Regions from separate parts of the Streptomyces sp. NPDC005438 genome, predicted to be linked through region 1. Evidence: riboswitches for the same ligand, from Rfam matches in the RefSeq annotation. Region 1 holds a riboswitch; the other holds the start of a gene.
The links. A riboswitch is a leader RNA that binds a small molecule or an ion and turns the genes downstream of it on or off. The one in region 1 is predicted to bind S-adenosylmethionine.
Positions count from the first base shown of each region.

Region 2: it holds a riboswitch for S-adenosylmethionine, as region 1 does, so the genes downstream of both, ABZT14_RS09020 (aminotransferase class V-fold PLP-dependent enzyme) here and thrC (threonine synthase) in region 1, are expected to answer to the same signal.

Region 1 is NZ_JBEXEP010000001.1:331,920-346,885, forward strand. Features, by position in the region: gene ABZT14_RS01320 (HAD family acid phosphatase) at 1-659, shown strand, start outside; gene ABZT14_RS01325 (trehalose-6-phosphate synthase) at 1,618-3,147, opposite strand; gene ABZT14_RS01330 (glucosyl-3-phosphoglycerate synthase) at 3,785-4,759, opposite strand; SAM riboswitch class I at 4,931-5,115, shown strand; gene thrC (threonine synthase) at 5,133-6,422, shown strand; gene ABZT14_RS01340 (MoaD/ThiS family protein) at 6,564-6,842, shown strand; gene ABZT14_RS01345 (cold-shock protein) at 7,444-7,647, shown strand; gene groL (chaperonin GroEL) at 8,047-9,675, shown strand; gene ABZT14_RS01355 (hypothetical protein) at 10,099-10,647, opposite strand; gene ABZT14_RS01360 (SpoIIE family protein phosphatase) at 11,311-13,509, shown strand; gene murQ (N-acetylmuramic acid 6-phosphate etherase) at 13,600-14,613, opposite strand; gene ABZT14_RS01370 (MurR/RpiR family transcriptional regulator) at 14,684-14,966, opposite strand, start outside.
Region 2 is NZ_JBEXEP010000003.1:172,474-187,439, reverse strand. Features, by position in the region: gene ABZT14_RS09055 (glycosyltransferase family 4 protein) at 1-404, opposite strand, end outside; gene ABZT14_RS09050 (glycosyltransferase family 87 protein) at 469-1,788, shown strand; gene ABZT14_RS09045 (hypothetical protein) at 1,764-2,945, opposite strand; gene ABZT14_RS09040 (NlpC/P60 family protein) at 3,152-4,180, opposite strand; gene ABZT14_RS09035 (NYN domain-containing protein) at 4,627-5,970, opposite strand; gene ABZT14_RS09030 (rhomboid family intramembrane serine protease) at 6,387-7,157, shown strand; gene ABZT14_RS09025 (Lrp/AsnC ligand binding domain-containing protein) at 7,194-7,475, shown strand; gene ABZT14_RS09020 (aminotransferase class V-fold PLP-dependent enzyme) at 7,723-9,144, opposite strand; SAM riboswitch class IV at 9,393-9,511, opposite strand; gene trpD (anthranilate phosphoribosyltransferase) at 9,696-10,763, opposite strand; gene ABZT14_RS09010 (cytochrome bc complex cytochrome b subunit) at 10,972-12,597, opposite strand; gene ABZT14_RS09005 (Rieske 2Fe-2S domain-containing protein) at 12,594-13,661, opposite strand; gene ABZT14_RS09000 (c-type cytochrome) at 13,658-14,470, opposite strand; gene ABZT14_RS08995 (heme-copper oxidase subunit III) at 14,566-14,966, opposite strand, start outside.

The sequences.
Region 1 (14,966 bases):
TGGGGGAGATCGACGACTACTACGGTGCCGAGCAGGACGACGACGGCACCTGGACCTCCTCCCCGGACAGCGACTACGCCAAGGACCTGGCGCGCGTCCAGCACGAGGCCAAGAAGGACATCCGCCAGGCCACCCAGCACGGCAAGCACCACCGCCACGGCAAGCCGGCCCTGGTGCTCGACATCGACGACACCTCGCTGCTGAGCTTCGACTACGAGCGCTCCACCAACTACACCTTCGACGAGGAGACCTGGAACGAGTACGTCTCCAAGGCCGACCGGCCCGCCGTGTTCGGTATGCCGGAGCTGGTGGAGTACGCCAAGAAGCGCGGCGTCGAGATCTTCTTCCTCACCGGCCTGTCCGAGGACCTGCGCAAGCCGGCCGTGAAGAACCTGGAGAAGGTCGGCTTCGACACCAAGCTCGACAAGAGCCACGTCTTCACCAAGGACAAGGCCAACCCGCCGTCCTACCTCGACCACTGCGCCACCCCCGCCAAGTGGGAGTGCAGCACCGTCGAGTACAAGGCCGGCACCCGTGAGCACCTGGAGGACAAGGGCTTCCACATCGTCGGCAACTTCGGCGACCAGCAGTCCGACCTCGACGGCGGTCACGCCAAGAAGGGCTACAAGCTGCCCAACCCCACCTACTTCGTGGAGTAGTCCGGCGGGTCCTCAGCCCGCTGCCGGGCTGAGGAACTGACCTCCGGGCTGCGTCCGGGTGACTCTCGGGCCGTGGCCCGGGGTCGGTTCTGTGAAAGACCCTGGCCGGGGCTTGGGTGAGGCGCCACCGCGCCTCACCCAAGCCCCGGCCTGTTTGTGTGTGGGGGCGGGGCGACAGTGGGGTGCGGTGGGGTGGGAGAGCGCGCCGTTGGCGGCCCGCGTGGTGTGGGTGGGGTGCGGGAGTGCGATGGGGGGTGGGGGCCGGGAGTCGGGGCGGCGGGCTGGTGTCGGGCTGGTGGCTGGGCAACGGGGTGGGTTGGGTTTGGTTGTGGGGGATTTTCCCCGGCCCCCCTTTCCCCCCAAGCCCACCCTCCACCACCTCCTCCGAGACGCCCGAGGGTGCGCACAAACCGGCCCCCAGGCGTAGACGACCCCCGCTCCACCCGCTGTCCACGACACCACCCCCACCCCCCACGGAAAGGTGCCCCTCCACGCGAAGAGAGGCCCCTCACCAAGGAAGCGAAGGCAACCGGTCACAACGAGCCCGCACGGTGCACGAACGGAGATCACCGCGGCACCACCCATCATCACCCACCCACCAAAAACCCCCGAAGTTATCCACAGGTGGGCGGTGGGGGCCGTGGAACAGAGGGCTCGGGCCCGGGGGCAACCGGCCAACTGGCGTGAACGGCCCAGCCACTTAACGCCTGAAAGTGCCCATAGCGCCCCAGGGGTGGGCGTGGCCTGGCGGGAGAGTTATCCACAGGCTGGAGGTGTCCGAACGCCGTGAACCGCCCCGCCCCGCACCGCGACTCCACCCACGGTGAGCCCGGAGGGCACCCCCGAGATCTCCCCGCGCGGCCACCCGCCCCGCCCACCGCCGGCGAACCACCGCCTCTCACGCCCGGCCCACCCAGCGGCCACCGGGCGCCGCCCCCGTCCCCTACCGTCCTCCTCCCTACCCCCGCAGGGCCTGGAGTTGCTGAAGGAACCACTCGGTGGGCGGAAGGGCGGTGGCCGCCTCGACGAGGTGGGCGCAGCGGTCGCGGCGCTCGGCGTCGTCCATGGTGAGGGCGGTGTGCAGGGCGTCGGCCGTACCGGTGATGTCGTAGGGGTTGACCACCAGGGCGTACCGTCCCAACTCCTCGTGGGCGCCGGCCTCCTGGGAGAGGACCAGGGCACAGCCCCGTTCGGAGAGTACGGGCACCTCCTTGGCGACCAGGTTCATGCCGTCGCGGATGGGGTTGACCAGGGCGACGTCGGCGAGCTGGTAGGCGGCCAGGGAGCGGGCGAAGTCGTCGCGGACGTGCAGGAGCACCGGCGTCCAACCGTCCGTACCGAAGGCGGAGTTGATCTCCTCGGCGACCCGGGAGACCTCCTCGGTGTAGGAGCGGTAGAGGGCGAGGTCCTGGCGGGAGGGGTAGGCGAAGGCGAGGTGGACGACCCGTTCGCGCCACTCGGGTCGGTCGGTCAGCAGCCGGCGGTAGGCGTGCAGGCCCCGGACGATGTTCTTGGACAGTTCGGTGCGGTCCACCCGTACGACGGTGTGCCGGGGGGCGCCCTCGGGGGTGTGGCCGATCTGCTCGCGCAGGGCCTGGCGGCGTTCGTCCACGTCGGGGCGGGCGGCCCGTTCGCGCAGGAAGGTGGCGTCGGCGCCCAGTCCGTGGACGCCGATCCGGGTGGTGTGCCCGTCGAGGGTCACGGTCCAGGAGGAGGTGTCCACCGGCTCCCCGGGGCCGCCGTGGAGGGTGGGGAGCGCGGGCCGGCCCTCCTCGCGGGCGCCGAGCAGTTGGACGCAGCAGTCGACGAAGGCGGACGCCCAGCGGGGGGTGAGGAAGGCGGCGCGGTCGGCGCCCAGGACACCGCGCAGTACGGCCTCGGCCTGCCGGGCGGGGAGCATACGGAAGTAGTCCGGGGGCGCCCAGGGGGTGTGGGAGAAGTGACCCACGCGCAGGTCGGGGCGGAGGGCCCGGAGCATCCCGGGGGTGAGGGTGAGGTGGTAGTCCTGCACCAGTACCGTCGCGCCCTCGGCGGCCTCCTGGGCCAGGGTCTCGGCGAAGGCCCGGTTGTACCGCTCGTAGGAGGCCCACTGTCCGGCGAAGTCGCTGTCGAAGGCGGGTTCCAGGGGGGTCTGGTAGAGCATGTGGTGCACGAACCACAGCACCGAGTTGGCGATCTGGTCGTAGGCGTCGCGGAAGACCTCGGGGTCGATGTCCACCATGCGTACCGCCTGCCCGCCGGTGTCGGCGGGGTCGAGCCGCCCGCCGGAGCGTGCCGCGGCGAGCCGGTCGGCGTCGCTGAGGGCGGCGCACACCCAGACCGCGCCGGCCTCGGGGTCGATGGCGCTGAGCCCGGAGACCAGTCCGCCCCCTCCGCGCCGGGCACTGAGAGTGCCGTCCTCGGCGGTGGAGTAGCTGACCGGGCCCCGGTTGGAGGCGACCAGGAGGGGCGAGCCGTGCTCGGGCGGGGCGTGAGTGGGGTGGGGCATGGGGGGATGCCTAGCCCGGTGAGGTTCCCGGCAAACCAGACAGCTGATCAGTGCGACCGAGGTCTCGCCGATGGGCCGCCGCGCTCGGGCGGGGCCGGTGCGCGGCCGAAGAAGTGGAGTACGGAGGAGGTACGGGCCCCTGAGGGGCGGGCCGGTACGGGGCACCCCCGGAGCCCCAACCGCCGGTATCGCGAGCCCCGTTGACCTGCCGTCGGGTCTACGGGCCCCCGTGCCGGGACGGCGTCCGGCCAAGGTGCCGTAGCTGCCCGGCCCCGGGGTGGCCGTGACCCTGCCCCGGCCGGTGCCGCGAAGGGTCGGGCCTGCCCGGGGTGGCCGATGTCCCGACCGTGCCCCGGCCGCCCCAGGGTCTCGCGACCGTTCGACGCCCGGCCCCGCGTACCGCGTCGGCCCTCCCCGACGTAGAGCCGTCGCCACGGGGGCCGGGTCGGGGTGGGTCGTTTGGATCTCGGGAGATCAGGGAGCGCCTTCTGGTGTCGTGGGCCCTGGGACACGGCAGGGCGGAGGCGGAGTCGATGCGGCGCCACGACGACTCCGACCGCCACCGCCTCAACGCGGCGAGGTGCGGTGCGCCCGGTGACGCCGCACGCGCGCCTCGCGGGGATCCGAGCGGCGCACCCTAGGCGGCTCGGCGGGCCGCGTACTCCGGGACGCTGGCCATGGGGGGCCGTTCCTCGGTGTTGAGCTGGTGGGTGGTCGGCAGGGGGGTGCCGTCGGTGGCGCGCCGGAACTGTACGAGGGCGGTGTGGGGCAGGTGCCGTGGCTCGTCGGTGAGCCGTCGGCGCGCGGTCTGGTAGATGGCGGCGGCCATCCGCCCGAGGGCCTGGTCGTCCTGGTGGCGGTGGCGCCGGGTACCGACGTCGACCTGGGCGAGGGCGTCCAAGCCGACCAGGTGGAGGCTGTCGATGAGGAGGCCGAGTTCCACGCCGTAGCCGACCGGGAAGGGGAGCCGCTCCAGCAGTTCGCGGCGGGCGGCGTACTCCCCTCCGAGCGGCTGGACGAAGCCGGCGAGCCGGGGCCAGTGCAGGTTGATCAGGGGGCGGGCGACGAGTTCGGTGACCCGTCCTCCGCGTTCGGTCAGGGGGACGCCGTCCAGTTCCAGGGGCCGGTCGTAGGTGGCCCGTACCAGTTGGAGCCCGGGGTCGGTCAGCAGTGGCCCGACGATGCCGGTGACGAACGCGGGGGAGAAGTCGCGCAGGTCGGCGTCCACGTAGGCGATGACCTCGCCACGGGTGGCCATCAGCGACCGCCACAGCACCTCGCCCTTGCCGGGGTGGGCGGGCAGGCCGGGCAGCACCTCGTCCCGGGCGACCACCCGGGCGCCCGCCTCGGCGGCGACCTTCGCGGTGTGGTCGGTGGAGCCGGAGTCCATCACCACCAGTTCGTCGACCAGCGGGCAGGTGTCGGTCATCAGCCGCTGACGGATGGTGGTGACGATGTCCCCGACGGTGTGCTCCTCGTTGAGGGCGGGGAGTACGACGGACACGGTGCCCCGGGGGCCGGCCGCCCGTTTGGCGGCCAGCAGCTGTTCGGTCGACCGGTCGGTCACCGACCAGGACCGTTCGGTCAGCCATCGTCGTACCTCTGGCAGCACCGTGCGCTCCCCTTCCGTGCCCCGGTCTGGGGTCCGTCTCGTGTCGTATCTCGGTGTTCGGACGTCTTGTTCGGTCTTCCCCGGCTTCGGTTACAGTCTGGGCAATGCCTGACCCCTCCAGCTTCCGGGGTCGGGGACAAACGCCCGGCGGTCGGCCCGCCGGTGCCATACCGCTCATCCAGAGGGGCAGAGGGAACGGCCCGTTGAAGCCCCGGCAACCCTCCCGCGACGTGGTCCGGCAGGGCCGCACAGGTGGGACCGCCAGCCGCACGCCGGTGGTCGTCCCTCCTGAGGTGGTCGTGGGGAAGGTGCCAATTCCGGCCCGTAGGCGAGATACGTCACGGGGAAGATGAGGAGAAAGGGCCTCGCCTTCATGGCTGTGCAAGCTGCCGAAAAGACCACCACCTCCGCCACCTCCGTCGACCTGGGGCCCGCCGCCGCGCTGTCCTGTCGTGAGTGCGGGGAACGTTTCCCGCTGGGCCCGATCTTCGCCTGCGGCTCCTGCTTCGGCCCACTGGAGGTCGCCTACGAGCTGCCCGAGGGCGACCCGGAGGAACTGCGGCGCCGCATCGAGTCCGGCCCCCACAGCATCTGGCGGTACGCCCCGCTGCTGCCCGTCCCGGCGGACGTGGCCGCCAAGCCCAACCTCAACCCCGGTTTCACCCCGCTGGTACGGGCCGACCGGCTGGCCGCCGAACTGGGGGTGACCGGGGAACTGCACGTGAAGGACGACTCGGGCAACCCCACCCACTCGTTCAAGGACCGCGTGGTCGCCATCGCGGTGGAGGCGGCGCGCGCCTTCGGCTTCACCACCCTGTCGTGTTCCTCCACCGGCAACCTGGCCGGCGCGGTGGGCGCGGCGGCGGCCCGTGCCGGCTTCCGGTCGTGTGTGTTCATCCCGCACGACCTGGAGGAGGGCAAGGTCGTGATGGCGGCGGTGTACGGGGGTGACCTGGTCGGCATCGAGGGCAACTACGACGACGTCAACCGCTTCTGTTCCGAGCTGATCGGCGACCCGCTTGGCGAGGGCTGGGGCTTCGTGAACGTCAACCTCCGCCCGTACTACGGGGAGGGCTCCAAGACCCTGGCCTACGAGATCTGCGAGCAGCTGGGCTGGCGGCTGCCGGACCAGATCGTGGTGCCGATCGCCTCCGGCTCCCAACTCACCAAGATCGACAAGGGGTTGAAGGAGCTGGTGCGCCTGGGCCTGGTGGAGGACCGGCCGTACCGGATCTTCGGCGCCCAGGCGGAGGGCTGCTCCCCGGTGTCGCGGGCCTTCAAGGACGGCCACGAGGTGGTACGGCCGGTGAAGCCGGACACCATCGCCAAGTCGCTGGCCATCGGCAACCCGGCGGACGGCCCCTATGTGCTGGACATCGCCCGCCGTACCGGCGGCGCGGTGGAGGACGTGGACGACGCGCGGATCGTGGACGCGATCCGGCAGCTGGCCCGTACCGAGGGGATCTTCGCGGAGACCGCCGGCGGTGTGACGGTGGGCGTGACCCGCAGGCTGATCGAGGAGGGGCGACTGGACCCGTCGCTCACCACGGTGGTGCTGAACACCGGTGACGGGCTGAAGACGCTGAACGCGGTCTCCGACAGCGGCCCGACCGCCACGATCCGCCCCGACCTGGAGGCCTTCCGCGCGGCGGGGCTCTCCTGACCACCGCGGTCGCCGAGAACCGCCGTTCGTACCGCGCCGGGCCGCTCGTGGAAGGGCGTACGCGGCGGCCCGGGCGCGCTGCCCAGACAGGACCGAACCCGGGTGCAGACTCACCCCAGGACAGACCAAGGGAGCTTTTCGATGAGCGTCACCGTTCGTATTCCGACCATTCTGCGCACCTACACCGACGGCCAGGCCGAGGTGTCGGCCGAGGGGACGACCCTGTCCGAGGTGCTGTCCGATCTTGATCGGCGGCACACCGGTATCGGGGCCCGCGTTCTGGACGATTCGGGAAAGCTGCGCCGCTTTGTGAACGTCTATGTGAACGACGACGACGTGCGGTTCTCCGACGGCCTGGAGACCCCCACGCCGGACGGGGCCGGGATCTCCATCATTCCGGCGGTCGCCGGGGGCTGCTGAGCCCCTTCCGGTACCTCGCCGGGCGCTCGCGGGCCGGTGCTGGTGCTGTGCGGGGCGGCTGTTCGGGCCTCTCGCGGCACCGGTGGACGGAAGGGTGAGAGGCGGCTGCCCATTTGGCGACGCGGCAAGCATAAGGATTCGGCCGTTGTCGCGGAGATCGCATTCTTCGGGATCATCGTTTCACTTGGGGAACGACCCCCTCCATTCCAGGTGATGGAGGGGGTCGTCGCATGTTCATCGCATGTTCGGAGGGCGGGTAGGGTGGGGGCTTCCGTACGCGGAGCGGTCAAGTGTCCACGCTGCGACGGAAGAGGGTTACGCGTTCCCGGTGAACTTCCGAGGGAATTGCTTGCCGGGATTGCCGAGAAAGGCTTAATTGTCCGGCCCAATCTGCCCTACTTATCCGCTCTTTGGGGGTTTCCGCTATCGCCGGGTGACTGGATTTGCTCGCCGCGACGACCTGTTGCAGCGGGCTCCCGTCCAGATACATTCAGCCGCGGTCGACAGTTCTGGCGGGCCTTTTCGGTACGCCGGAGGTGAGGTCTGACCCGGGTCCGCGAAGTGCTGACCCGCGCAAGGGCCAGTAATAGGGGAGTTAGGCATGGCTCAGGGCACCGTCAAGTGGTTCAACGCGGAGAAGGGGTACGGCTTCATCGCGGTCGACGGTGGTGCGGACGTGTTCGTCCACTACAGCGCGATCCAGATGGACGGCTACCGCACCCTGGAAGAAGGTCAGCGAGTCGAGTTCGAGATCTCGCAGGGGCAGAAGGGGCCGCAGGCGGACATGGTCCGCGTGACCGGCTGAACGCCACCGGCTGAGACGTCACTGACCTGAGAGGCGACCTGGCGCGCCCCCATGTCCCAAGCGTCGGCCACACTGCGTGAGTTGAGGACCCGCACCCACGGGGTGCGGGTCCTCACGCGTGCGCGTACCGGGAGGCGCTTGCACTCTCGGGGGGCGAGTGCTAATCATTGGCGTTAGCACTCTGCGAGTGAGAGTGACAAAGAAGGACCGGGTCGGTGAGGCCGGCGAACCGGGTGGGAGCAAGGAACCGCCCGGGTTGTGGGCCGTCCGTCGCGGGCGCCAGCGCGGTCCGTATCGAACCCAACCTCCCCCGTGGTCCTCGCAGGGGGTGCCCGAGTGTGGGCGCCGTCCGGGCCGGGCCGTCGGTATGGGAGGGACCCTCCAGGGAGGACCCTTCACATGGCCAAGATCATCGCGTTCGACGAGGAGGCACGGCGCGGCCTTGAGCGCGGTATGAACCAGCTCGCTGACGCCGTCAAGGTCACCCTCGGCCCCAAGGGCCGGAACGTCGTGTTGGAGAAGAAGTGGGGCGCCCCCACCATCACCAACGACGGTGTCTCCATCGCCAAGGAGATCGAGCTTGAGGACTCCTACGAGAAGATCGGCGCCGAGCTGGTCAAGGAGGTCGCCAAGAAGACCGACGACGTCGCCGGTGACGGCACCACCACCGCGACCGTCCTGGCCCAGGCGCTGGTGAAGGAAGGCCTGCGGAACGTCGCCGCGGGCGCCAACCCGATGGCCCTCAAGCGGGGTATCGAGGCCGCCGTCGAGCGCGTCTCCGAGGCCCTGCTGGAGCAGGCCAAGGAGGTCGAGACCAAGGAGCAGATCGCCTCCACCGCCTCCATCTCCGCCGGCGACGCCCAGATCGGCGAGCTGATCGCCGAGGCCATGGACAAGGTCGGCAAGGAAGGCGTCATCACCGTCGAGGAGTCCCAGACCTTCGGTCTGGAGCTGGAACTCACCGAGGGTATGCGCTTCGACAAGGGCTACATCTCCGCCTACTTCGCCACCGACATGGAGCGGATGGAGGCGGAGCTGGAGGACCCCTACATCCTCATCGTCAACTCCAAGATCGGCAACGTGAAGGACCTCCTTCCGCTGCTGGAGAAGGTCATGCAGTCGGGCAAGCCGCTGCTGATCATCGCCGAGGACGTCGAGGGCGAGGCCCTGTCCACCCTGGTGGTCAACAAGATCCGCGGCACCTTCAAGTCCGTGGCCGTCAAGGCCCCCGGCTTCGGCGACCGCCGCAAGGCCATGCTCGGTGACATCGCCATCCTCACCGGTGGCCAGGTCATCTCCGAGGAGGTCGGCCTCAAGCTGGAGAACGCCGGTCTGGAGCTGCTGGGCCGCGCCCGCAAGGTCGTCATCACCCGCGACGAGACCACCATCGTCGACGGCTCCGGCGACAGCGAGCAGGTCCAGGGCCGGGTCAACCAGATCCGCGCCGAGATCGAGAACTCCGACTCGGACTACGACCGCGAGAAGCTCCAGGAGCGTCTGGCGAAGCTGGCCGGCGGCGTGGCCGTCATCAAGGCCGGTGCCGCCACCGAGGTGGAGCTGAAGGAGCGCAAGCACCGCATCGAGGACGCGGTGCGCAACGCCAAGGCCGCCGTCGAGGAGGGCATCGTCGCCGGTGGTGGCGTGGCCCTGCTGCAGGCCACCTCGGTGTTCGAGAAGCTGGAGCTGGAGGGTGACGAGGCGACCGGCGCGCAGGCCGTCAAGCTCGCCCTGGAGGCCCCGCTGAAGCAGATCGCCGTCAACGCCGGCCTGGAAGGCGGTGTGGTGACGGAGAAGGTGCGCAACCTGACCGTCGGCCACGGCCTGAACGCGGCCACCGGCGAGTACGTGGACATGGTCACCGAGGGCATCATCGACCCCGCCAAGGTGACCCGTTCCGCTCTGCAGAACGCGGCCTCCATCGCGGCGCTGTTCCTCACCACCGAGGCCGTCATCGCCGACAAGCCGGAGAAGCAGGCCGCCGGCGCCGGCGACCCGACCGGTGGCATGGGCGGCGACATGGGCTTCTGATCCACCCTCTCCGGGATGGATCGGCGTCCGCCGTGACCCGAAGGGCGGCACCCCTCAACCGGGGTGCCGCCCTTCGGCGTTGATACGGCACGGCGCGTGCCGGTGGGGTGCCCGGGGTGGCTTCTTCGGGTGGCCGTCCGCGCGCTGTTGGGTCGGTGGCCCCTCGGGCGTCCGCCGGGCGCGGGCCGTGGTACCCCCACGCGGTGGCCGGCCGGTCTGCCGTGCGGTCGTCGTTCCGTCCTCCTCGGCTCGTTCCGCTGACAGCCACCAGACGGGCGCGGGTGCCACGGACGTGACACGGGCCGGGGGCATCGCTCCGGGGGCGGCCCGTGGCGGGAGGAGGCAGGACCGAGGGGGCGGCCCGGAAGTGGTTCCGGGCCGCCCCCTCGGTCGAGTGGTGCGGTGGTTTTCTCGGGGTCCCGCTCAGTACTTCTTGGGGCGGTAGGCGTCGAACTCGTCACTGCCGAGGCCGTAGGTGAGCTTGCGGTGGTCGGTGCCGTGACCGCCACGCTGCTCGTAGGCCCAGTACTTGTTCTTCGCCGAGCTGGTCCACTTCTCGAAGATCACCACGTGACGGGTGGTGTTGCTGCCCTTGGCGTCGATGACCAGGTCACCCTTCTTCAGGTTGGCCATCTTGATCTTCGAGGTGAAGTCGCTGGTCGCCAGGCCCACGGTGTTGGTGCCCGGCTTGCCGTACTTCAGCGCCATGGAGGCGTAGCCGGAGCAGTCGGTGCGGTAGCCCTGGAAGGTCTTGCTCTGGCTGTAGGGCACCTGGGAGCCGTTGTTGGCGGTCAACCAGGTCTTGGCCCGCTTGATGACCGTGGCGCGACTGATGGCCTGAGCGCTGGGCCCGTCCTGGCTTCGGGCGGTGGGCTTGGCGTCCTGGCCCTGGACGGCCGATGCGGCGGCCGGTGCCAGGGGGGTCAGCAGGGCGAGACCCGCACCCGCCGCGACGAGGGCTTTGCGGTTCATGGCTCTCCTTGGTCGGTGCGTGACCGCTCGGTCGCGGTACGCAGGAGTGCTTGGCGGGGCCCAGCGTCCCGGTGGCGCCGTGAGCATGTCAACGCCCATGGTCTTCGGGCGCACCTGCCGTGAGGGGAACACTCCTGGTCGGCGGAGGGGGTTGGTACGCCCTTCGGAATCGTCGAAGGTGACCGGAACGTGATGGTCCGCCCCGGGGTTCGCCGAGCGAGGTCGAGGGCCTGCCCCGTGCTGGGGTATCCCGATGCGGCTCCGCGCCGAGCTTGCCGGCCCGGCCCGCCCGGCCTGACCTTTCCGCCGCCTCGGCCGCTCGTGGCGAGCCGGGCCGCCCACCCGGAGGGTGCGAGGTCGGGGGGCCCGCCCCCTCGGGGTGCCGCCGCCGGACCCTCTCGCCCGGGAAGCCGGCGGGGGCCGTGGCAGGGGGTGCCGAGGGGCGGGGGTGGCGATGGGGGTGGCGGTTGGGGAGGGGTGTCCCCGGCCGGAAGGGGTGCCCTCTCGAACGGGTGGAAAAGCCGCGTAACGCCTATTCTTGCCGGCGAAGCGCCCCGCCAGGGGCGGAGCGTCACTCCGCGAAGGTGGACCACGGTGCGGACAACGGACGGCTCGACGCCCGAGAGGGAGCCCGGGGTCCCGCTGACCCGCGGGAGGAGCGCGGTGACCCTGGCGCTGGGCCTGCTGGACGAGGCCGATCCGGCGAGCGTTCCCGGTGTCCTGCTGGACGCCTGCCTGGCCCGTGTTCCCGGCCGCAACGGTGTGGTCTACCTCCTGACGGACTCCCGCTGGTTGGGGCTGGCGGCGGGTCGGGGGTACGACCCGGGGGCCCTGGAACGGTTCCGTCGGATCTCGACGGGCGCCGAACTGCCGGTGGCCCGCTGTGCCCGGGTACGGCGGGCGATGTTCACGCCGGCGGAGTACTTCCGGGTGCCGTACCCGGATGTGGCGAGTTTCTTCCGGCCGGTGGCCTTCCACTGTCTGCCCCTGATGGTGGGGGAGCGGCTGGTGGGGGTGGTGCTGGTGGAGCACCCGCCCGAGGAGCCGGGGCGGCGGCTGAGGGAGGAGTTGCGGTTGCTGTGCGCGCTGGGCGCACGGCGGCTGGACGGGGCCGGTGGGCGTGACCGGGCGGAAGCCGGGGACGCCGGGGGTGCCGCGCACACCGCAGGCGCCGGGGACGCCGAGAGTGCCCCGACCGCTCACGTCGGCGAGGCCGGGGAGGACCCGGCGGGCGGGTTGTGGACGGTGGACGGAAGGAGCCGTAGCGCGCGGTTGGAGTTGGCGATGGCTAACGCCGAACTGGGCGTCTTCGACTGGGACTTCGACTCCGGCCGGCTGATCTGGGACGAGCGGACCTGCCGTCTCTTCGGGGTGGAGCCGCACCTGTTCGACGAACAGGTGGAGAGCTTCTTCCGGGCGCTGCACCCGGAGGACGTATCGGACGTGGAACGGGACCTGGCGGACGGTGTGGACAGCGGCAGGTTCCGTTCCCGCTACCGGGTACGGCGCCCGGACGGCACCGTCCGGTGGGTGGCCGCCGAGGGGCGGGTGCTCCATGACGCCCGGGGCCGCCCGCAGGGGGTGTCGGGCGTCGTGCGGGACCGTACCGAGGAGCGGCGGCGCGAGGTGCGGGAGGCGGCGCGGCGGGATTTCGTCGTTCGGGTCACCCAGGGGGTCACCGGCGCGCTGTCCACCCAGGAGGTCATCGAGGCCGCGTCCGCCGCCGTACTGCCCGCGTTGGGTGCCCGCACCCTGGTGGTGCTGGTGTTGGAGGGAGAGCAGGTGGAGATCGTGGGCAGCCACGGCTTCACCGAGGAGGAGCAGCGCATCCATGTGCGGCTGATCAACCGGGCGGGGCGCAGGTTCGGTTCGGCCCGGGCGGTGCTGGTGGATCGGCCGCACTACCTGGCGACCCGTGAGGAGTACCTGCGGACGTACGGGGAGGACTTCCCTCCGCAGGACTGGGAGCAGGCCTGGGCGTTCCTGCCGCTGGTGACCGAGGAGGGCACCGTCGGGGTGTGTGCGCTGGGCTTCGACCGGCCGCACGACTTCGGCGAGGAGGACCGGGGTCTGTGCGAGTCGGTGGCCGGGGTGCTGGCCCAGGCGTTGGACCGGTCGCGGACCCTGGACCAGCGGCGGGGTCAGATGACCGAACTCCAGCGGATGATGCTGCCCCGGCGGGTGCCCGAACTGGACGGGGTGGACCTGGTGGTGCGGTACCTGCCGGGGTCCGAGGGGTTGGAGGTGGGGGGTGACTGGTACGACGTGGTGCCGCTGCCGGACGGGCGGGTGCTGCTGGTCATCGGGGACGTGCAGGGGCACAGCGCGCAGGCCGCGGCGGTGATGGGCTACCTGCGGGTGGCCATGCAGTCGTACGCCGCCCAGGGGCCGGGGCCGGAGGAGCTGCTGGTGAAGGGCGACCAGATGCTCACCGAGCTGGAGACGGAGCGGTTCGCCACCTGCGCGGTGGCCGAACTGTCGCCGGACGGCGGGTGGTTCCGGCTGGCCCGGGCCGGTCACGCCCTGCCGGTGCTGCTGGAGCCGGACGGGCGGGTGCGGGAGCTGGACGGGCCGGGGGGCCTGCCGCTGGGGACCTTCGGGCGGGGCCCGTACCCGGTGGTCAGCCATCCCCTTCCCCGGGGGGCGACCCTGCTGCTGTACACCGACGGGTTGGTGGAGCGCCGGGGCGAGGACTACGGGCGGTCGGTGGAGCACCTGGTACGGCGGCTGGCCGACTGGTGCGGGGCCCACCGTGCCCCGGGCGGCTGGGACCTGGGGGCGCTGGCCGACCACCTGGTCGCGGGGGTGGAGGAGGACCCGGTCCACGACGACCTGGCCCTGCTGATGCTGCGGCGCGGCTGAGGGGCCCACGCGCGGTACCCCCCCGTGGGACCGTGACGGCCTCGTACCCCGGACAGCGCCGGGGTACGAGGCCGTGGGGGAGGGGGTGGCTCAGCCGCGTCGGGCGGCGCCGTTGCTGGGCTGGTTGGCCGCCTGGCGCAGGGCGACCCGCAGGTGGCCGTCGGCGTCCCGCAGCAGTTGTTCGGAGGTGTCGCCGTCGACTCCGGCGAGCACGCACAGGATGGCGTTCTTCACCTCGCCCCGGGTCTCGCCGAGGGCCCGCTCGATCTCCTCCTCGCCGGCCCCGGTGGCCAGGGCCACGATGCGGCGGGACCGGGCCCGGAGCTTGTCGTTGGAGGCCCGTACGTCGACCATCAGGTTCCCGTAGGTCTTGCCGAGCCGGATCATGGTGATCGTCGACAGCATGTTGAGCACCAGCTTCTGGGCGGTGCCGGACTTCAGCCGGGTGGAGCCGGTCAGCAGCTCGGGGCCGACGACCACTTCGATGCCGTGGCGGGCGCGGGCGGCCAGGGGCGAGCCCTCGTTGCAGGAGAGCCCGACGGTCAGTGCCCCGCGTCGGCCGGCGTGCTCCACGGCGCCCACCGCGTACGGGGTGCGGCCGGAGGCGGAGATGCCCACCACGGTGTCCCGTTCGCACACGCCGAGGGCGTCCAGGTCCTCGGCGGCCAGCTCGGGGCTGTCCTCGGCGCCCTCACTGGAGGTGACCAGGGCGGAGGCGCCGCCAGCGATCAGCCCCCGGACCTGGCCGGGGGCCGTGTTGAAGGTGGGCGGGCACTCGCTGGCGTCGAGTACCCCCATCCGCCCGGCCGTGCCGGCGCCGGCGTAGATCAGCCGTCCACCGCGTGCCATGCGTTCCGCGATGTCCTCGATGGCCGCCGCGATGGTGGGCAGTTGGGCGGCCACGGCTCCCGGTACGGAGGCGTCCTCGGCGTTCATCAGCCGGGCGATCTCCACCGTGGGCAGCTGGTCGATCTCGGCCAGTTCGCTGCGGAACGCCTCGGTGGTGAGGCTGTCCAGCTGCGCGCGCAGATCCTCGGGTCCGGGTCCGTCGCTCGAACCCGTGGTTCCGATCCCGTACGGCCAAGACTCGGATTCGGAGGTCATGTGTGCTGCGGCTCTTTTCGTGGTCAACTTTCGTGGTCAACGACGGGGTTTCACCGAGGCGGACAGGACCTCAGCGCTGACGTGGGCTGTGCCGGTGGGCCAGGGCCTCGTAGGAGGCGGACAGCGCGGGCGCCGCCGACTCGTAGGTGCGCTGGGCGACACCGATGAACAGGCAGTCCACCACCAGCAGTTGGCCGGTACGGCTGGACATGGCGGCGGGCCGCAGTTCGCTCTCCCGGGCCGTGGAGGTGGCCAGCAGGTGGTCGGCGTACTGGCTGACCTCACCGTCCGGCCGGCCGGATATCGCCACCGTGGTCGCGCCGTGGTCGAAGGCCACCCGGAGGGGTTCGATC
Region 2 (14,966 bases), on a different contig from region 1:
AGCTCGCGGGCGGCCGGCAGTTGGGCCCAGCCGGCCTCGTGGCCGTGGGTGGTGGCCACCAGCCGTCGGGCGCCGGCCCGGCGCAGTGCGGGCGCCAGCAGGCCGAGGGGGGCTGCGGCTCCGAACCACACCGAGCGGCAGCCGTGTTCGCGCAGCAGTTCCACGGCCCGGCGCCGTACCCCGGGGGTGGGCAGCAGCAGGGTGGTACGGTCCCGCACCACGGTGAAGGGCTGCTCACGGTCGAACAGGGCGGTGGCCGCGATCCCCGCCGGGCCGCCCTTCCAGGTGGAGGCGTAGACCACGACCTGATCCGGGTCCAGGCGCAGCGCCATGCTGTGCAGGAACGCCTGGATGCCTCCGGGACGCGGAGGGAAGTCGTTGGTGACGATCAGCGTCTTGTCCATCGCGGCGAACAGTACCCAACCGGCGCGGCTACGCTGCGCCCACGGCGAACCGGGAGGGGGCGGGATGCGAGGGACCGGACCGAGGGCGGCGGCGGTGACCGTCTGGCTGCTCACCCGGGCGGTGTTGCTGCTGTGCGTCTTCGGCGCCCTCACCCTCTCCGGGCCCGACGTCACCTCCGACATCCGGGTCATCTACGCCGGCTGGGCGGACCTGCTGGGCGACGGCTCCTTCCCCCACGACGACGTGACCTGGCAGTACCCCCCGCTGGCCGCGCTACCGGTGCTGGCGCCCACCCTGCTGCCGTGGAGCTACCCCACCGGCTTCTTCCTGCTGGCCTGCGCCACCGACGCGGGTGTGCTGGCCCTGCTGTGGCGGGCCGCCGCCCGCCCGGGCGCCTCCCCGGCCGGGGTGTGGGTGTGGATCGCCGGACTGCCCCTGCTGGGGCCCACCGCCTACGCCCGGTACGACGTGATGGTCACCGCCCTGGTGGTGGGCGCCCTGCTGCTGGCGGTGCGCCATCCCCGTACCGCCGGGGTGCTGTGCGGGCTGGGCGCGATGACCAAGGTGTGGCCGGCGCTGCTGCTGGTCGGCCTCGCCCGGGACTCGCGGGGCCGGCGGCTGCTGGTCGGGACGCTGTGTACGGCCGTGGGCACGCTGGCGCTGTGCCTGCTGGCCGCCCCCGGGTCGCTGAACTTCCTGTTCGCCCAGCGGGACCGGGGCACCGAGGTGGAGTCGCTCGGGGCGATGGTCTTCCACCTGTGGCGCTGGTTCGGCTGGGAGGGGCGGGTGGAACTCCACTACGGCTCCATGGAGTTCCTCGGCCCCCACGTGCCCCTGGTCAGCACCCTGGCCCTGGCCCTCAACCTGGCCGCCTTCGGCTGGCTGCTGCTGTGGCGGCTCCGGGCCACCCGCAACGGCTGGCTGTCCGACCTGGGTGACGGAACCCTGTGGGCCGACGCGGCCTTCGTGGCGGTGCTGCTGTTCACCACCACCAGCCGGGTCATCAGCCCCCAGTACCTGCTGTGGCTGGTGGGCGTCGGCGCGGTCTGCCTCACCCGTCGGGGCAGCCGCCAACAGGGCCCGGTCCTGCTGGTGTTGCCCGCCTGCGGGCTGACCCTGCTGGAGTTCCCCCTCGGCTTCGCCCACGTGGTGGCCAGCGACGGCTGGGGCGTCACCCTGCTCGGCCTGCGCAACGGGCTGCTGGTGGCCGCCTGTGTGTGGGGCGGGCTACGGCTCTGGCGGGCTCCGACCCCCCGGCGACCCGCCCCGACGGCTCCACCGGCCCGGACGGCTCCCGGGCAGCGGTCCGCGCGGCGGGGGCGGCACCGCGCGGGCGGCGGGCCCTCCCACCAGGCGCCTCAGCCCAGTTCCTCGCGCAGGTAGTCCCGCCAGCGCTGGGTGAACCGCGCCTGGTCCACGTCCAGTACCCGCCGCAGGGCACGGTCCGCGCTCTCGCCCCGGCCCACCCGCTGGTACAGCTCGACCAGCCGGGCCTCTCCCCACTGGCGGGCCACCATCCGGCAGGCCAGCCAGCTTCCCTCGTAGGCCCGGGCCATCCGGTTCGCGTCGGCCCCGAAGCGGAAGTCCGCGCCGCCGGGCAGGCGTTCGGGCACCGTGCGCCCGTGGACGGCCTCGGTCAGTTCGGGCGCGGCCTGGCGGGGTTCCACTCCGGTGCCCCGGTAGCCGACCCAGTCCGCGAAGCCCTCCGACAGCCACATCGGCGTGGTGGGGCCGGTACGTTCCCGGGTGGCGACATGGGTGGTCTCGTGGGTCATCACCAGTTGCTGGCCCCGCCGGCTGAGCAGGGGGAACGCCTCGGGGTTGACCAGTACGCGGTCCCCTCCGGGCCGTTCGCCGGCCCCGGTGGACCCGGCGGTGACGGCGGCGATCCCCGTGTAGCCCCCGGCCGGCTGCCCCAGCATCCGAGCCAGCTGCCGGGTCGAGCGGGGCACCTCCACCACCACCCGGTCCCGCCAGCGTTCCGGCCACACCCGGGACACGGCGGGCACCGCGCGGTCGGCCACCCGGGCCAGGGACCGCAGCTCGGAGAGGCGGCGGTCGCTGCCCAGGACCACCGAGTGCCGGCCGGACACCACCCGCAGCCGGCCCTCGTCCCACAACTGCCGCGCGCTGTCGGGGAGTTCGCCGGCCAGGTACCAGTCGGTGCCCCGCCTGACCACCCGGTACCGCTCCTCGGCGGTGACGGTCGCCGTGGCCGGACCCCGCAGCCGGTACCGCAGCTGTGCCTCGGCCCTGCCCCGGCCGGCGTCCACCGCGCGCACCCGGTACGAGAACCGGGCCAGGGGCAGCCGGTGGAGGTTGTCGACCACCCGCCGCTGACGCTCCCGGTACCCGGACGCCCGGGGGTCCACCTCGGCCAGGTAGGCGGAACGGTCACCGTGCAGCACCGCCGCCGCCTGCCGGTCCAGGGCGGCCTGCACGGCCTGGTGGGGTGCGGCCACCCGGGAGGAGCCGGCGACGCACAGCCCCGCCAGCAGCGCCGTGACCAGTGCCATCCGTACCGCTCGCGGCCAGCTCACCGCGCCCCGCCCCTTCGCCTGCCCATCTGGGTGATCCTACGGCGGCCCGCCGAGGGGCGCCGTAGGGCGCCGGGAAGCGCGGGGAAGCACCGAGAAGCGCTGAGAAGCACCGAACGACCCGAACGACGCCGAACAACACAGCCCGGCCCACGAAAGACGTCCGGGCGGCCTGGAGGCCGCCCGGACGTCAGTGGAGTGCTCGGGGGTCAGCCGACGCGGGCGCCGAACTGGAAGGGCATGTTGTTGATGGACTCGTACCGCACGCTGGCGCCGGGCTTCGGCGCGTGCAGGATCTGTCCGTTGCCGGCGTAGAAGCCGACGTGATGCAGGTCGCCGTAGAAGAAGACCAGGTCGCCGGGCTTCAGCGCGTCCCGTCCGACCCGGGTGCCGGCGCCGGTCTGCGCCTGGGAGGTACGCGGGATGGAGACCCCGGCCTGGTTGAAGGCCCACGAGGTCAGCCCGGAGCAGTCGAAGGAGCTGGGACCGGTGGCACCCCACACGTAGGGGGAACCGATCTTGCTCTTGGCCGCGGCGAGCGCGGCAGCCGCCCGCTGCGAGGCGGAGGCGTCGCCCCCGAGGTCCACGCGGTCGGAGGAGTCGCGGTTGGCGCGCTCCTCCTTCTTCTGGATCGCCTCGCGCTCCTTGGCGGACAGGGAGTTGAGCAGGCGCTGCGCCTTGGACAGCTTCGCCTGGATGCTCTTCTTCTTGTCGCCCAGTTCCTTGCGGGTCTCCGCCAGGTTCTTCAGCTTGGAGGACGCCTGGGACCGCTGCTGGGCCAGGGTGCGCTGCTTGTTCTGGATCTTCTTGAGCGCCTTGACCTGCTTGGCGCTCAGCTGGTCAAGGGTGGAGGCCTTGTCCAGGTAGTTGTCCGGGTCGGAGGAGAGGAACAGCTGCAGGGACGGGTCGATGCCACCGCCCCGGTACTGCGCGGTCGCCATCGAACCCAGGCCGTTACGCAGGGAGTTGAGGTCCTGCTGGCCACGGGCGACGGTGTCCTGGAGGTTGCTGACCTCCTTGGTCAGCTTGCCCTGCTTCTCCTTGGCGCCGTTGTAGCTCTCGGTGGCCGCCTCGGCCTCCTCGTAGAGCTTGTCGACCTTGGCCTTCACCTCGCTCTTGGAGGGCTTCGGGTCCGCGTGAGCGGCCTGAGAGGTGAGGGCGACGGCCGCAGCCGCGGTCGCGGTGAGTGCGGTCACACGGGTGCGGCTTGGCTGCCTGGGACGACGGTGGGACGCCACTGGGGCGATCTCCTTCTTCCTCAGCCGCCTGCCGGGCATCCGCTGCCCCGGCTCCAGGACCGTCAAGGTCCGTGGATTCGGCGGGCCTTCGCTGTCATCCCCGTTGGATGATCAACCGCGCGAAGGTTTCGGGCCAGACACTAGCCACGGCTCGTAGATCGGATCAAATCTTTCGAGGGAAAAACTGGGGCGCCGCGAGCATTCTTTGCCAACATCACACGGTGTGCGACGGCCAGTTGACGTTCCGTGGGAACGAAACGGACAACCCGGGCCGTGGCCACACCGGCCCCAACGGGCCGTCAGCCGCCGAAGTTTGGCCGTCCGCCCATCCGGGCAAGCCGCTCCAGCACCCCACGCGGGAGACCCCGGACGACTCCACGGAACCGGGGGAACGGCACCCACCGGCCGGGACGAAACGGGTCGAACACCCCGCCGGACAGCGCCCGTCAGGTACGACCCAGCCTCCGCAACAACAGCGCCGACGCCACCGGGCGGGCCCCCGCCGCCGCGACCCCGTCCGCCACCTCGCGGTCGGTGGAGGCCACCACCACCGGACGGCCGGGAGGTTCGGCCCGCACCAGCCGCCGGATCAACTCGTCGGCCGTCTGCCCCGGCTGGGAGAACAGCACCCGCACTCCCCGGGGCGGGGCCAACAGCACCGGGGCGGCCAGCTCCGCGCCGTCGAAGACACAGGTGACCTCCGCGCCGGACTGGGCGGCCAGCGCCGACAGTCCGCCCAACAGCCGCAACCGCTGCTTCTCCAGGGGGAGTTGGGGGTAGCCGGTCTTGGTGACGTTGTAGCCGTCCACCACCAGATGGGACTGCGGCAGGGCCAGCAACTGGTCCAACAGCTCCGGGTCGTCCTCCGACAGCGCCCGGGCAGCCACGTCCTTCGGCGTCATCCGCTCCGGGGCCACCGCGTCCACCGTCTCCGCCGGCCGGCTCTCCACCGGGGGCAGCGCCAACTCCCGACGCAGTCCGGTCGCGGCCTCCAACACGGTGTCCAACAGCAGCCGCAGCCGCATGTCCGCCACGCTGCGCCCCTCCCGGGCCGCACGCCGGGAGGCCTCCAGAGTCGACTCGGCCTCGGCCAGTCGGGCCCGTAGCCGCCGGGCCTCCCCCTCGGCCGCCGCCGTGGCCGTCTGCCCCTGGGACCGCACCGAGTCCACCTCGGCCCGCGCCTTGCGCAGTGCCGCCTCGCCCCGGCGCACGTCGCTCTGGGCGCTGCGCAACTTCCGCTGGGTGGCCTCCAGTTCCTTGCGCAGCGTCTCCAGTTCCCGGCGGTGCCTCTCCTGCTCCTGGCGCGCCGCGCCCCGGGCCTCGGTCAGCTCCTCGCGCAGCCGCGCCAGTTCCCGTTCGGCCGCCTCGCCGGCCCGCTCCGCCTGGGCGCGCTGGGCCTCCTCGCCGGCGGCGCTCACCAGCTTCACCCAGTCCCCGGGGCGCAGCACGTAGGCGACCGCCGCCACGTCCACCGGGTCGGCGGCGGCCGGTGCCGGGCCGGACTCCAGGGCCTGGGTGAGTTCCGGCAGCTGCTCCCTGAGCCGGCTGGCGATCCGCTGGCGGAAGACCGGTTCCTGTTCCAGGGCGGTCGCGATGGCGTGGGCGCCGAACTTGATGCGGCGCTGCGGGGTGAACCGGGCGTACTGCCGCAGGGGGGCCGGGAGTTCGGTCAGCGTGAGGTCGCCCAGGGCGTCCCCGGCCAGGGCCACCACCTTGCGGCGGACCTTCTCCGGCAACGGACGGCCCAGCTCCTCCCGTGAGGTCTCCGCCTCGCCGCCCGACTCATCCATGACCGCGCACTCCCGCCTGATCGACCTGACCGACTACACCCACGAGCCGGGGCGCGCCGGATGTCCCGCCACACCGAGCGCGTCGGTCCCCTCCGCCGAGGCACGCACCGCGTCCCCGCCGGTCCGGGGCGCGTCACCACGGGCGGGTCGGAGACCCGACGGACGGCCGGGACGAGGGGCTCGTACGGAGCGGGGGATCGTCATGCTGTCGTCCTTCTGCCTCTTCGACGCGGAGTCTCCCCGTGGGCCTGCCGTGGGGGTGGGGGTGCACCCCGGGGGCGGGCCGTCACTCCCCATTGGTGTGGCCGGTGAACCGGTGGTGACGGTACGCGCGGCGTTGGGGGTCACCTTACGACCTGCGGCGGTCGGCGTGTGTCGAGCGGGCTCCTCCGCGTCGCGACCGTCATGATCCGCCCATGTCCACCACGCCCCCCACACGCCACGACCCCGCCCGGTCCACACCTCAGCCGGACACCCTCCACTCCCCCCGGGGCGGCCGGCCGACACGGGCCCGCCCCCTGATCACCCGGGGGCTGATGGCCGTCTGCGGGCTGAGCTTCCTGCTCGGCCCGGCGTCCGGCTTCTTCCCGGCGTACGGCACCGGGCGGGACCTGTGGGAGACCCAGTCGGCGTACTTCCACCGCTGGGGGCTGGTGCCCCACGAACTGTGGAACGGTCACCAGCCCGAGACCCTGCTGACCCCCCTGTCGGCGCTGTTCCTGCACGGCAACTGGATCCACCTGCTGGGCAACCTGCTGTTCCTGTCGGTGTTCGGCGGGCTGGTGGAACAGCGGCTGGGCCGCTGGCGGTTTCTCGCCTGCTACCTGACCGTGGGCTGCTGCACCATGCTGAGCTACGCGGCCGTGTACCCCGACTCCACCCAGACCCTGGTGGGCGCCTCCGGCTCCATCTCCGGGGTGCTGGGCGTCTTCCTCTGGCTGTTCCCCCGGCACCGGGTCACCAGTGTGTTCCCGTTCCTGCTGTTCCTGCCGCTGCGGTTCCCGGCCTGGATGGTGCTGGTGTTCTGGGTGGTGCTCCAGTCGCTGGCCGTACGCGCGGACAGCCAGGCCCCCGGGGTCGCCTACCTCACCCATGTGATCGGCTTCGCCCTCGGACTGGCCTACGCGGTGGTGTTCCGCCGGCGTCACCCCGAGGCGCCGCCTGAGCCCGGGCCGGGTGGGCGGTGAGTCTAGAGTGAGCGGACCGCCTTGGGAGGAGACCCCGTGATCACTTCGATCGTGCTCATCAGGACCAGCACCGACCGCATCCCGGAGATCGCCGAGCAGATCGCCGCGCTGGAGGGGGTCAGCGAGGTGTACTCGGTGACCGGAGCCCACGATCTGATCGCGCTGGTACGGGTGGCCCGCCACGACGACCTGGCCGACGTGATCCCCGGACGGATCAGCAAGGTGCCCGGGGTGCAGTCCACCGAGACCCACATCGCCTTCCGCACCTACTCCCAGCACGACCTGGAGGCGGCGTTCGCCATCGGGCTGGACGCCTGACCCGGGTCCCTCGGGCCGGCACCCGCCCTCAGCGGTGACCGGGGCGCCGTTCGGCTCCCGAGGGGTCGGCGACCGCGTTCCGGTGCCGTCACCCCGGGCGGCTCCGTACCGGGCCGTGGGCCCGTGGACGGCGCCCGGGGAAACCGGGAAGCAGCCCCGGTACGTCGCTGACCGCGAGGGCCACCACGCCCCGTAACCCCCGCCGCGAGACGCGCCGCCCCGGTACGCCCCCCCAACGCCCAGCCGCTCAGCGCTCCGCGCCACGGGCCCCGGCGTCACTGTCCGGGACGCAGCGGCCGTTCTCGGTGTGGTAGCTCCACCGGGCGCCCCGCCGCACCAACTCGTCCACGGCGGCCACCAGTCGGTCCACGTGCTCGTCGGGGGTGCCGACGCCGAAGCTGACCCGCACGGCGTTCAGCGAGGTGGCGTCGGCCCCTCCCTCGGGGGCACCGCACTCGGCGGAGACGCCCTGGTCCGCGCCCAGCAGGTGCCGCAGCAGGGGGTGGGCGCAGAACAGCCCGTCCCGGACCCCGATGCCGTACTCGGCGGACAGGGCGGCGGCCAGGTGGGAGCTGTTCCAGCCGTCCACCACGAAGGACAGCACCCCCACCCGCCCGGTGTCCGACTCCTCGCCGAACAGCGACAGTTGCCGCACCCCGGGCACCCGCGCCAGACCGGAACGCAGCCGCTCCAGCAACTCCCGCTCCCGGGTGACCAGGGCGGGGAAGCCGATGTCCTCCAGGGCCCGGCAGGCGGCGGCGATGGAGTAGGCGCCGATGACGTTGGGGGAACCGGCCTCGTGGCGGGCCTCCCCCTCCCGCCAGGTGACCTCCAGGGTTCCGTCCTCGCCCCTGGCCACCTGGGCGCTGGCCCCTCCCCCGGCCAGGTAGGGCTCGGCCTCGGCCAGCCAGTCGGCGCGGCCGGCGAGCACCCCGGCGCCGAAGGGGGCGTACAGCTTGTGGCCGGAGAAGGCGATCCAGTCCACGTCCCAGGCGCGGACGTCCACCGGGTGGTGCGGCACCAACTGGGCGGCGTCCAGGACCACTCGGGCCCCGTGGCGGTGCGCCACCTCGGTCAGCTCCCGTACCGGCCAGACCTCTCCGGTGACGTTGGACGCCCCGGTGACGCACAGCAGCTTGGGTCCCTCGGGGGCCTCGGCGAGCGCCTCCCGGAGCTGTTCGACGGCCTGCCGGGCGGAGCGGGGTACCGCCAGCACGGTGGTGGGGTGGGCGCTCCAGGGCAGCAGCGAGGCGTGGTGCTCGGTCTCGAACACCCACACCCGGGTGTCGGCCGGCAGGGCGGAGGCCAGCAGGTTGAGGGAGTCGGTGGTGGAGCGGGTGAACACCAACTGGTCCTCGTCGCGGCAGCGCAGGAAGTCCCGCACGGTCCGGCGGCTGCGCTCGTACAGGTCGGTGGACAGCTGGGAGAGGTAGCCGGCACCCCGGTGGACGCTGGCGTAGTACGGGGCGTACGCGGCGACCTCGTCCCACACCCGCCGGAGGGCGGGGGCGCTGGCCGCGTAGTCCAGGGCGGCGTACTCCACCTCGCCACCGGTCACCAGCGGCACCCTCACCCCCCGGCCCAGTACGGCCGGTTGGGCCTCGTTGTCACACTCCACGGTGGACGGGGCGGAGGCGGAGAGCACGGCGGAGGAATCAACAAAAGGCATGACATAACTCCTGTGGAGCGGCGGGCGGCGTCCACGCGAGGGCGGAGGCGGCCCACGAGGCGGGCGTACGAGGAGGGAGACGGCCGCGACCACGAGGGGCGGGCCGGGTGAACGGGCCTGAGGCGAACCAGTGGCTCGGCACCTTCGGCGTACGGTCGCCGGAAACCGAGCGGGGGCGCGTCAGGCCTAGGACATTCGCTTGCTCACGGGAATCTCCCTCGTCACCAGGACCCCTGGAGTGTGCGAGGGGTCCGCGCTTGCCGTAGACCCTGCTGTCGTACGGCCCGGTCATCACCCGGGGCACCCCGCCACGGACGGAGGGTTGCCGGACAGCGGGCCGGGGCCTTGATCGCTGTCGCTCGTGACCTGCCGCGAGTATGCCACAGCGGCGGTATGCCGGAAACCGGCGTCCTTCCCCCGGACGGCGAGGGCTTGGTCACACCCGGGACGAGCCCGGACGCGGCACGGCCCGCCCCCACGGCGTACGGCGGTGGGGGCGGGCCGGGACGGGAACGGCCCGGGGAAGCACTCCCCCGGGCCGGCGCTCCGCGTCAGTGGTGACTGGCCCTCACCCAGCGCTCCAGGGCGGCCTTCGCCGCCCCCGAGTCCAGGGAGTCGGCGGCCTTCGCCATCCCCGAGGCGAGGCGCTCCTCCAGCGGCCCGTCGGCCGGTTCCAGGGAGGTGAGCGCGGCGGCGGAGTTCAGCAGCACCGCGTCCCGCACCGGGCCGCGCTCCCCGTCCAGCAACCTGCGGGCGACGTCGGCGTTGTACGCGGCGTCCGCGCCCCGCAGGGCCTCCACCGGCACCAGTTCCAGACCCACGTCGCGGGGGTCGAAGCTCTGCTGGCGCACCTGCCCCTCCCGCACCTCCCACACCGTGGAGGTCGCGGTGGTGGTCAGTTCGTCCAGCCCGTCGTCGCCCCGGAAGACCAGGGCGGAGGAACCCCGGGCCGCCAGTACCCCGGCCAGGATCGGGGCCATCCGGGCGTCCGCGACCCCGGTGGCCTGGGCCCGCACCCGGGCGGGGTTGGTGAGCGGTCCCAGGAAGTTGAAGAAGGTCGGTACCCCCAACTCCCGCCGCGCGGCGGCCACATGGCGCAGCGCGGGATGGAAGCGGACCGCGAAGCAGAAGGTGATCCCGGCTTCGGCGGCCACCGGGGCGACCCGGTCCACCGGCAGTTCCAGGTTGACGCCCAGCTTCTCCAGCACGTCCGAGGCGCCGCTGGCCGAGGAGGCGGCGCGGTTGCCGTGCTTGACCACGGTGGCCCCGGTGCCGGCGACCACGATCGCGGACATGGTGGAGATGTTGACGGTACGGGCCCGGTCTCCCCCGGTACCCACGATGTCCACGGCGGGGCCCGGCACCTCGATGGTGGAGGCGTGCTCGTACATGGTGCGCACCAGGCCGGTGATCTCCTCCACCGTCTCACCCTTGGCCCGCAGGGCCACCGCGAAGCCGGCGATCTGGGCGCCGGTGGCCTCACCGCTCATCACCCGGTCCATGGCCCAGGCGGTGTCCTCCGCGCTGAGGTCCCTACCGGCCAGCAGCGCGCCCAGCAGGTCGGGCCAGGACCGGGCCGCCGTGGTGTCGCCTCCTGCGGGGGGCACCAAGCTGCTCATGGGGTACTCCTGGGGTCGGTGGAAGACACGGGACACACACCCGTGGGCGCAAGACTATCCACCGGCACCCGGCACGGCGGCACCCGTCGGGCACCCGGTCCGCAGCGGGGGGCTCCCCGTCGTGCCCCGGGGAGTCCGGGCACACGACGGGGCCCGGCCGCCCCTCGCGAGGAGGGGTGACCGGGCCCGGGTCGAGTGGGTCGGGGGATCAGTGGTGGCCGTGGCCGCTGGTGATCTCCTCGTACTCCTCCACGGTGGGCTTGGAGACCTGGGCGTGGTCGCCGTAGTAGCCCCGGGACAGCCGGGCGCGGAGCCTGGTGGCCGGGCCGACCTTGCGGCGCACCCCGTTCTCGTCGGCCTCCTCGCCGACCTCCAGCGGCTGGTACTGCTGGTGGGCGGTGAGGGTGTGGCGCTGCTCCTGCGACAGGGGCTCGTGCACCTCGATGAACTCGCCGTGCGGGAGCCGCTTGATGATGCCGGACTCCCTCCCGTGCAGGACCTTCTCCTTGTCCCGGCGCTGGAGGCCCAGACAGATCCGCCGGGTGATGACGAACACCACGACCGGCACCACGAAGAAGCCGATCCGTACGAACCAGGTGATCGCGTTGATCGACAGGTGGAAGTGGGTGGCCCACAGGTCGTTGCCGCCACCGACCAGCATCACGAAGTACCAGCTGATCCACGCGGCGCCGAAGGCGGTACGGGTCGGGGCGTTCCGGGGCCGGTCCAGCAGGTGGTGCTCCCGCTTGTCGCCGGTGACCCAGGACTCGATGAACGGGTACACCGCGATGGTGGCGAGCACCAGGGGGAAGATCATCAGCGGGATGAACACCCCGAGGATCAGGGTGTGGCCCCAGAGGTTGACCTCCCAGCCCGGCATGGACCGGATCAGTCCCTCGGAGAAGCCCATGTACCAGTCGGGTTGGGCGTTGGTGGACACGTGGTCCGGTCGGTACGGCCCCAGCACCCAGATCGGGTTGATGGTGAAGGTCGCGGCGATCACCGCGATCACCCCGAAGACCAGGAAGAAGAAGCCGCCGGCCTTGGCCATGTACACCGGCAGCAACGGCATTCCGACCACGTTCTTGTTGGTGCGGCCGGGCCCGGCGAACTGGGTGTGCTTGTGGTAGAAGACCAGGATCAGGTGGGCCACCAACAGGCCCAGCATGATGCCCGGCAACAGCAGCACGTGCGCGGCGAAGAACCGTGGGATCACGTCGTGTCCGGGGAACTCCCCGCCGAACAGGAACATCGCCACGTAGGTGCCGACCACCGGCATGGAGAGGATCGCGCCCTCCATGAACCGGACACCGGTACCGGACAGCAGGTCGTCCGGCAGCGAGTAGCCGGTGAACCCGGTGAACATGCCCAGCACGAACAGCAGGAAGCCGAACAGCCAGTTCAGCTCACGCGGCTTGCGGAACGCGCCGGTGAAGAACACCCGCATCATGTGGACGAACATGCCGGCGAGGAACACCAGCGCCGCCCAGTGGTGGATCTGCCGGATCAGCAGACCGCCACGGACCTCGAAGTTGATGTCCAGGGTGGAGGCGTACGCCTCCGACATCCGCACGCCCTGCATCGGGACGTAGGCGCCGTGGTACTCGATCTCGCCCATGCTCGGGTTGAAGAACAGGGTGAGGTAGACGCCGGTGAGGATGATGATGATGAAGCTATAGAGGCAGATCTCGCCCAACATGAAGGACCAGTGGTCCGGGAAGATCTTCCGCATCTGCGTGCGGGCCAGGGTGTAGATGCCCAGCCGGCCGTCGGCCCAGTCGGCCACCCGTTCGCCGGCCGCGGGCTTCTGCCTGTTGTCGGTTGCGTTACTCATCCGCGCTCCCAGAAGCTCGGGCCAACCGGCTCCGCGAAGTCGTCCTGCGCTTCGAGATAGCCGTCCTTGTTGACGCTGATCCGCAGCTGCGGCAGCGCGTGCCCGGCCGGGCCGAAGATGACCTTGGCCCCGTCGGAGAGGTCGAAGGTCGACTGGTGGCAGGGGCACAGCACGTGGTGCGTCTGCTGCTCGTAGAGGCTGACCGGACACCCCACGTGGGTGCAGATCTTGGAGTAGGCCACGATGCCCTCGTGGGACCAGTCCAGCTCCCGCTTGTCCTTGATGTCCTTCGGCTCCAACCGTACGAGCATCAGGGCCGCCTTGGCGATCTCCTTGTTGAAGTCCTCGTCGTCGTGCTCCAGCCCCTCGGGCCGGGCGAACGTCAGGGAGCCCACGGAGATGTCCTCGGGACGCAGCGGCTCGTTGGTGTTCTCGTTGACGAGCAGCTTGCCCTTCTCCCACATGGTGTGCCGGAGCTTGTTCTTGGGCAGCGGGCCCAGGTCACGCAGCAGCACCAGGCCGGACAGCGGCAGCAGCGCCAGGGCGCCGAACATCGTGGTGCGGATCAGCTTGCGGCGACCGAGCGCCGACTCCTGGGCACCTTCCCTGAAGTCCTCGAAGACCTTGCTCCGCACCTCGGGCTCGGCCGAGATCGGGTGCCGCTCGTCGACCATCTCGTGGTCCGACATCAGGGTGCGCGCCCAGTGCACGGCGCCGCCGCCGATGCCCAGCAGGGCCACCCCGAGGCACAGTCCCAGCGAGAAGTTCAGCGCGCTGATGTTGCCCAACGGCCAGACGTGGATGATCTTGTCGATCGGGAAGGCCACGAACGAGGCGATGAACCCGACGGTGGCCACCATCGAGATCAGGAACAGCAGGGCCACGGTGCGCTCGGAGCGCTTGGCGGCCTGCTCGTCGATGTCCTGGACGCGGTGCTCGTGCGGAGGCAGACCCGGATCGGCGAAGGGGTCGCCGTCCTTGGTCGCCACCGTGCCCGGGGCCTGGTCCTGCGCCTCGGGCAGGTTGTCGTCAGACACGTTGTGGGATCCAGTCTCGCTACTCATGACTTCTTCGCCTTTGCGGTCCGCGCCGCGACCCAGACCGCGACGGCGACGAGGGCGCCCAGTCCGAAGACCCAGCCGAACAGACCCTCGCTGACCGGACCGAAGCCGCCCAGGTTGAAGCCACCGGGGGTCTCGGACTCCTTGCTGTTGACCTTCTTCAGGTAGGCGATGACGTCCTTCTTGTCCTTCGGCTTGAGCACCGTGTCGGGGAAGGACGGCATGTTCTGGGGGCCGGTCAACATGGCCTCGTACACGTGCTTGGCGTCCACGTCGCCGAGGTCGGGAGCGGACTTGCCGTGGGTGAGGGCGCCGCCCTCACCGGTGAAGTTGTGGCACTGCGCGCAGTTGTTGCGGAACAGCTCGCCACCCCGGGCGATGTCCGCGCCCTCCGGGTTGTACTGGCCCTTCTCGGGCACCGCGGGTCCACTGCCGAGGGAGGCGATGTAGGCGGCGAGCTGGTCGGTCTCGGCCTGGTCGTACGCCTTCTTCTTCTTCGGCGCCTGGGGGCCCTGCTGCTGGGCGGGCATCCGGCCGGTGGAGACCTGGAAGTCCACCGCCGCGGCACCGACGCCGACCAGGCTGGGGCCGTCGGTGGTGCCCTGTCCGCCGGTCCCGTGGCAGCTGGCGCAGCCGACGGCGTAGAGCTTCTTGCCCTCCTCGATGGCGGTGGACTGTGCCGAGGTGTTCTCGGCCTTCGCCTCACCGGCGGGGGAGAAAGCGGCGTACAGCCCCCCGGTGACCGCCAGCGCGAAGAGTAGGACGACGAGCGCCGCCAGCGGATGGCGCCGTCGTGCGGAGAGCTTTTTCACGGATTACCCCGGTGTCAGGATCTTCTGCGTCGATGCTTCTGGCTGCTTCTTGACTGCTGCTTGGCCGTCAAGCCCGTCAGGTCGGGCCCGAGCCACTACTTGATCAGGTAGATGGTGGCGAACAGGCCGATCCACACGACATCGACGAAGTGCCAGTAGTAGGACACGACGATGGCCGCGGTGGCCTGGTGATGGGTGAAGCGCCGCGCCATGTACGTCCGACCGAGGACGAACAGGAACGCGATCAACCCTCCCGTCACATGGAGCCCGTGGAAGCCGGTGGTCAGGTAGAACACCGAGCCGTACGGGTCCGAGGAGAGGGACAGGCCCTCGTGCTCGACCAGCTCCGTGTACTCGAAGACCTGACCTCCGATGAAGACGGACCCCATGACGAAGGTGACGATGAACCACATCCGCAGCTTCTTCACGTCACCGCGCTCGGCGGCGAACACGCCGAGCTGGCAGGTGAGCGAGGAGAGGACCAGGATCGTGGTGT